3 regions of the Thalassolituus sp. UBA675 genome follow, and region 3 is predicted to be linked to each of the others. Evidence: predicted binding sites of a transcription regulator. Region 3 holds the regulator's gene; each other region holds the start of a gene.

The links. Region 3 encodes sigma-54, which starts transcription at its own class of promoters, with help from an activator protein. Its sites were predicted from a motif close to TGGCACNNNNNTTGCTNT; they were not measured.
Region 1: urtA (urea ABC transporter substrate-binding protein) is a predicted target of sigma-54. The motif match lies at 1,472-1,489, and genes of this name have one in related genera.
Region 2: B3007_RS12670 (urease accessory protein UreD) is a predicted target of sigma-54. The motif match lies at 670-687, and genes of this name have one in related genera.

What each region holds. Positions count from the first base shown of each region.
Region 1 is NZ_DBNJ01000032.1:43,402-45,677, reverse strand. It holds gene urtA (urea ABC transporter substrate-binding protein) at 66-1,352, opposite strand; gene B3007_RS14400 (GntR family transcriptional regulator) at 1,621-2,276, opposite strand, start outside.
Region 2 is NZ_DBNJ01000028.1:22,174-24,449, reverse strand. It holds gene B3007_RS12675 (TlpA family protein disulfide reductase) at 1-614, shown strand, start outside; gene B3007_RS12670 (urease accessory protein UreD) at 781-1,587, shown strand; gene ureA (urease subunit gamma) at 1,599-1,901, shown strand; gene B3007_RS12660 (urease subunit beta) at 1,934-2,239, shown strand; gene ureC (urease subunit alpha) at 2,239-2,276, shown strand, end outside.
Region 3 is NZ_DBNJ01000031.1:69,285-71,560, reverse strand. It holds gene lptB (LPS export ABC transporter ATP-binding protein) at 1-94, shown strand, start outside; gene B3007_RS13690 (RNA polymerase factor sigma-54) at 239-1,798, shown strand; gene hpf (ribosome hibernation-promoting factor, HPF/YfiA family) at 1,863-2,165, shown strand; gene ptsN (PTS IIA-like nitrogen regulatory protein PtsN) at 2,169-2,276, shown strand, end outside.

The sequences.
Region 1 (2,276 bases), on a different contig from region 3:
TGCCTGTCCTTGTTACGAACTGCGATAGAGCGCGTTTTACCGCACTCTATTCCGCTGCCAGCGAATTACTCGCCTGCAACCGCCGAACCACCACAGGTTTTCGTTGAGGTGTTGTAGTTTCCGCAGTTAATAGGTGCAGTCCAGTCTGAGATCAGGTTTGCACTTTCTGGCAGATAATCCGTCCATGCATCACCTTTCACTTCTTCGTCAGTAGCCCAAACGATTTCGAACTGGCCATCTTCCTGAATCTCGCCAATCAGTACCGGCTTAGACAGGTGATGGTTTTCGTTCATTACGGCCGTACCGCCAGTCAGGTTAGGTACTTCGATGCCGTACATCGCAGAGCGTACTTTATCCACTTCTGCAGAGCCTGCTTTTTCAACCGCTTCTGCCCACATGCTGAAACCGATGTAAGTCGCTTCCATTGGGTCGTTAGTTACACGGTCTTCATCGCCGATGTAGTTATGCCATGCTGCGATAAACTCATCGTTAGCTTCGCTTTCTGCACTCTGGAAGTAGTTCCATGCAGCCAGGTGACCAACCAGTGGCTCAGTATCAAAACCTGACAGCTCTTCTTCACCTACTGAGAAGGCAACAACTGGAATTTCTTCAGACGCTACGCCCTGGTTAGCCAGTTCTTTGTAGAAAGGAACGTTCGCGTCACCGTTAATGGTAGAAACAACGGCCGTTTTCTTACCAGCGGCACCGAATTTCTTAATATCCGATACGATAGTCTGCCAGTCGCTGTGACCAAACGGCGTGTAGTTCACCATAATGTCTTTTTCAGCAACACCTTTAGACTTCAGGTAAGACTCAAGAATCTTGTTAGTCGTACGAGGGTATACATAGTCAGTACCTGCAAGTACAAAACGCTCAACGCCGAGATCGTTGATCAGGTAATCAACCGCAGGAATCGCCTGCTGGTTTGGCGCAGCACCGGTATAGAATACGTTGTAAGAAGATTCTTCACCTTCATACTGAACCGGGTAGAACAGCAGACCATTCAGCTCTTCCACAACTGGCAGAACCGATTTACGGGATACTGAAGTCCAGCAACCGAAGATCACATCAACGTCTTCTTTTTCCAGAAGTTCACGGGTTTTTTCTGCAAACAGAGGCCAGTTAGATGCTGGGTCGACAACCACTGGCTCAAGCTTTTTACCTAGCAGGCCGCCCTTCTTATTCTGTTCTTCGATCATCATAAGAACAGTGTCTTTCAGAGTAGTTTCTGAAATTGCCATAGTACCCGACAGAGAGTGCAGGACACCGACTTTAATGGTGTCATCTGCTGCATTCGCAATGCTTACGCCTGCAGCCATCGCTGTCATACCAACAATCTGTGACGCTTTCATCAGAGTTTTGAGACTTACTTTTTTCATAATTATTTCCTTTTTATGGTCAGGATTATGTCCGGCCTCGACTCTTCTCTTGGGGGTGTGTAAGAGCGGGCAACTATAAAACCGATCTAGTTAGAGCAATCGCCGTACCAGTTTTCATGCCTTATTTTTCGGCAATTTCTGGCAAAGAGTGCCCCCCAGAGGAGCATTTCCGGTCTTGAGGAGATAATTCGCACCAATAGTGCTCAGCGAGTTGTTTTTTTTGCCTTGAAAGCGTGCGTATCTATTTCCTTGATAAGTCGGTGGAGTATCGTTGTCGCGCTTCCTGAATTCTGTGAACTGTTATTTCGCGAACAGTATTGCGACTGACCTCGATGTGTTTAGTAAGATCTCGCGTTGCACGAGAGCTGTCTGCCGAAAGAATCGCACTGAGAATACTACTGTGCTCATCGTATGTTGCCTGTATACGCCTAGGCTCATAAAAGTCGAGGCGCCTTACGATCCTCAGACGCTCACATACGCCTTTATGAATGGCTTCCATTTGCTTGTTCTGGCCACACTCCAATAGTCCGAAGTGAAATTCCTCATCCAGAAACGCTACATCAACAGGATCAACCTGCCTCTGTGAGGGCTTGCAGCACCAGATGGTGACCAGTCCCGCTAAGCGTTCCGCCCGGTCTGATTCCATACACAGGCGGCGAACCACTTCACACTCCAGCAGAATGCGGACATCGTAGAGCTCTTCGAAATACCGAAAGTCAAAAGGCCTGACCTGCCAACCATTACGGAAGTACACCTGCACATACCCATCGCGCTCCAGGCGATACAGCGCTTCCCTGACAGGTGTCCGGGAGGCCTGCATACGCTCTGCAACTTCACTTTCACTGAAGCGATCTCCGGGTAGCATTCTGAAGTCGAAGATATCTTCTTTCAGCTGTC
Region 2 (2,276 bases), on a different contig from region 3:
TCGCTATTGTAGATATCCGTGACCGAGGATTCGAGCCCATCGCATTCCTGGTGGTTATCGCACTGGGTATCGGGCACATGCTGCTAAGGGAAGTAGCATGGCGTAGGCCACTAATCGTCATGGTAACGATTGCTCTGCTATGGATTGGCGCAGGATTCAGCTTGTTTAAATTCACTCATAGCACGCCAGATCTGTGGCCGGAATACAGCTTTAACGACCTGACGGGTAAGTCTTTTCCGCTCAGGTCTGATGTTGCGAATGTCACGGTTGTGAATCTGTGGGCGACCTGGTGTCCGACGTGCAGGGCTGAAATGGAAGTGTTTGAACAAGCCCAGCAAGCCTACCCACATGTACGTTTTGTTATGCTCAACCAGGGGGAGAGCAAGGCTGAGGTCGCAGCCTTTATCGAAGCGGAGGGGTATCAGTTTGATAACCTATGGCTCGATATGGAAGGACGTATGGGGCACTGGTTTGGCCAGAGCGCTTTGCCTGTGACTCTCGTATTTAACAAGGAGGGTAAGCTGCTGAATGGCCGTATGGGAGCGATGTCGGCTGCTACTCTTGAACAGCTCCTTACCCAGGGTTCTGGCCTTTCACTTCCCACCCATTTCTGACTTCTTGCCGAGTTATTAAGCCCTGGTACTCAAAGGCTTCTCTTTTTGGTGCATCTGGCCTGCATTTTGCTCTGTTAGTGCACAATAAAGTGAATACAATCGTGGATACCTGATTCAGACCATGTTGCAGGCTGTAAAAAACGTTCGACCCGGCTGGCAAGCCAAGATGAATATGCGCCTTGAAAAGCGAGGCGAGCGAACCGTGATGGCTGGTCTGACGCACCATGGCCCCCTCCGCGTGCAGCGCCCCTTCTACCCTGAGGGCGAAACCAGTCACATTTATCTTCTGCATCCACCGGGCGGCGTTGTGGGCGGAGATGGCTTATCGATTGATATTGAATGCTGTCAGAACGCTCATGGTTTGTTTACTACGCCGGGAGCTACCAAGTTCTATCTGAGTGCAGGCGCGACCGCGGATGTAACACAGGTGCTTCATATTGGTGCAGGCTGTGCACTGGAATGGTTCCCTCAGGAGAGCATTTTCTTTACCGGCGCCAAAGTGAAAGCAAAAACTCAGATCGATCTTGAGGATGATGCTCATTTCATGGGCTGGGAAATCAGCTGCTTCGGGCGGCCGGTTAATGAAGAACGCTTTCTGCATGGCAAGGTGCACTCGAAGTTTTTTGTCCGACGCAACGGACGGCCCTTGTTGAGCGATCACCTGTTGGTCTCTGATCCTAAGCATCTCAGTGCGGCTGCAGGATTGCGGGACTATCCGATGCAGGGGCTGTTTGTGGCGACTGGCGGTACTGAAGCACTACTGGAGGCCTGCCGCGATGTTCTCGCTGAGGCGCAGACGAAGCTGGAAAGCCCACTTCCTGCTGGGCTGACCCTGCTGGATGATCTGATTGTTCTGAGAGTGCTGGGCATCAGCACTGAAAAAATGCAGTCGTTAATGATTCCGGTGTGGCAACTGCTGCGCCAGAAAGTATTAAATAAAGGGGCGGAAATTCCGCGAATCTGGAATACCTGACAGGCAGACTTATGGAACTGACACCAAGAGAGAAAGACAAGTTACTTATTTTTACCGCTGCTCTGTTAGCCGAGCGTCGTATGGCTCGGGGAGTAAAACTGAATTATCCGGAAGCCGTCGCCTTTATTACCGCGGCGATTATGGAAGGCGCTCGTGATGGTCGGACTGTCTCTGAATTAATGGGGCATGGCCGGACTCTCCTTACCCGCGATGACGTGATGGAAGGTGTACCCGAAATGATTCACGAAGTGCAGGTCGAAGCGACTTTCCCCGATGGTACTAAGTTAGTCACTGTTCATAACCCTATTGTCTGATCACGGCAGTTTAACGGATTGAGGAGCACGCAATGATACCTGGTGAAGTTAAGGCTGCGGAAGGCAGTATCACACTCAATGAAGGTCGTCAGACGTTAGAAATAGAAGTGGCGAATACGGGCGATCGTCCTATTCAGGTTGGATCTCACTATCACTTTTACGAAGTGAATAATTCACTGACATTTGATCGTGAAAAGACCCGCGGCTACCGACTCAATATTCCTGCGGGAACCGCAGTCCGCATTGAACCGGGGCAAACGCGAACGGTGGAATTAGTTGAGTATACCGGTGCACGGAAAGTGTATGGATTCCAGGGCAAAGTGATGGGAGACCTGTAATGACGGACAGCAATAAAACGATTTCGCGTCAGGCCTA
Region 3 (2,276 bases):
TGGCGGCCACATCATTGCCGAAGGCACGGCTGAAGATGTGCTTGCCAATGAGCAGGTGCGCGAAGTCTACCTTGGGGACGATTTCCGTCTTTGAAACTCTGACCGATGTCACGTACTGTAGAGTTATCTATTTACTCTGGTAAGCAAAATAGGTTCCATACACAAGGACTTTGCCTATAATGCTAGGTGCATCAAACAAAAAGATGGTTCGATTTTCAGGTCGTAATTACCGAGTTATATGAAGACATCCCTTCAGATTAAGATGGGCCAGCAGCTGACGATGACGCCTCAGCTGCAACAGGCCATCCGCCTCCTCCAGCTTTCAACGCTGGACCTTCAGCAGGAAATTCAGGAAGCGCTGGATTCCAACCCAATGCTGGAAAGCGAAGAGTTTGATGACAACAGCGACTCAGGCAACGAGTCCGACAACGATTCCCGCAGTTCTGATTCCGATAACAACGACAGAGACAGCCGCGAAGACCGTGAGAGCAGCTCTGACAATCAGGATTACGACAATTCCTACGATGACAATTCCTACGACGATCAGAGCGGCCAGGAATCTCTCGATGAGCAATGGTCGAGCGAGAAACTGCCCGATGACCTGCCTGTAGATAGCCAGTGGGAAGATACCTATCAGGTCAGCGCCGGAGTCGCATCAAGCTCCGGGCCGGTAGACGAAGACTTTGACTACGATTCCCGCTACGCCACCAGCGACAATCTGCAGGATCACCTGCTCTGGCAGCTAAACCTGACCCCAATGTCAGATGCTGACCGCGAAGTTGCGACCATGCTGATTGATGGTGTAGACGATGATGGCTACCTTCACACGACAGTTGAAGACGTCATTGAAGCGATGGACCCGTCACTCGAAATCGAAGAAGAAGAAGTGATGGCAGTTCTTCATCGCCTGCAACAATTTGATCCGGCCGGTGTTTTCTGCCGCGACCTGCGCGAATGTCTGCTTCTTCAGCTGCATCAGCTTCCACAAGGTACCCCGTGGTTAACCGAAGCTCAGCTGATCATTCGTGATCATATTGACCTGCTTGGTAGCCGTGATTATCAGTCGCTGATGCGCCGTACCAAATTAAAGGAAGACGACCTGAAATCCGTCATGCGACTGATTAAAGAGCTGAACCCTAAGCCGGGTGCCGGTATCGCTTCAGAAGAATCTGAATACGTCATTCCAGACGTCATCGTCCGCCAGATTCGTGATGAGTGGCGTGTTGAGCTGAATCCAGAAATTGCACCCAAGCTGCGCGTGAATGCCGATTATGCATCGCTGATCCGCCGCTCAGACAGCAGTGCCGACAATACCTTCCTCAAAGATCACCTGCAGGAAGCGCGCTGGTTTATCAAAAGCCTGCAAAGTCGCAATGACACTCTGCTCAAAGTCGCAACCAAAATCGTTGAATTCCAGATAGACTTCTTTGAAGAAGGTGATGAAGGGATGAAACCGCTGGTGCTTCATGACATCGCCGAAGCGGTTGGTATGCATGAGTCAACGATCTCGCGGGTGACGACTCAGAAATACATGCATACGCCGCGCGGCATTTTTGAGCTCAAGTATTTTTTCTCCAGCCACGTCAGCACCGACAGCGGCGGGGAGTGTTCATCGACGGCCATCCGGGCGATGATCAAAAAACTGATCGCGGACGAAAACACGCGGAAGCCACTCAGTGACAACAAGATAGCAACGATGCTGGGTGAGAAAGGCATCAAAGTGGCACGGCGCACGGTAGCGAAATACCGCGAGGCTATGCTGATACCACCATCGAATGAACGTAAGCAGCTGATTTAGAGTCTGTTAGTTGAGAGTCAACAGACTTTGATTCACATACCGCCAGCGACACAGGAGACTTGGCATGCAAATCAATATCAGTGGTCATCATGTAGAAGTAACAGAAGCTATGCAGGCACACGTTGAAGATAAAATGGCAAAACTGACGCGCCACAGTGACAGCATCACCACAGGGCAAGTCACACTGACTGTCGTTAAAGATCGACAGACGGCTGAAGCGACAATTCACATCACAGGTCACGACCTGCACGCCAAAGCAGAAAACGAAGATATGTATACCGCTATCGATCAGATGGTGGATAAGCTGGACCGTCAGGTTCTGAAACACAAAGAGAAGCTGGTAGCGCGCCAACACGGTCAAGGCTGAAGCATGTCTTTGAGTATTGAGGATATCCTCACACCGGAGCGGTCCGTCATTGACGTGACCGTTTCCAGTAAGAAAAAACTGTTAGAACAACTTTCATCTCTGGTTGCTGAA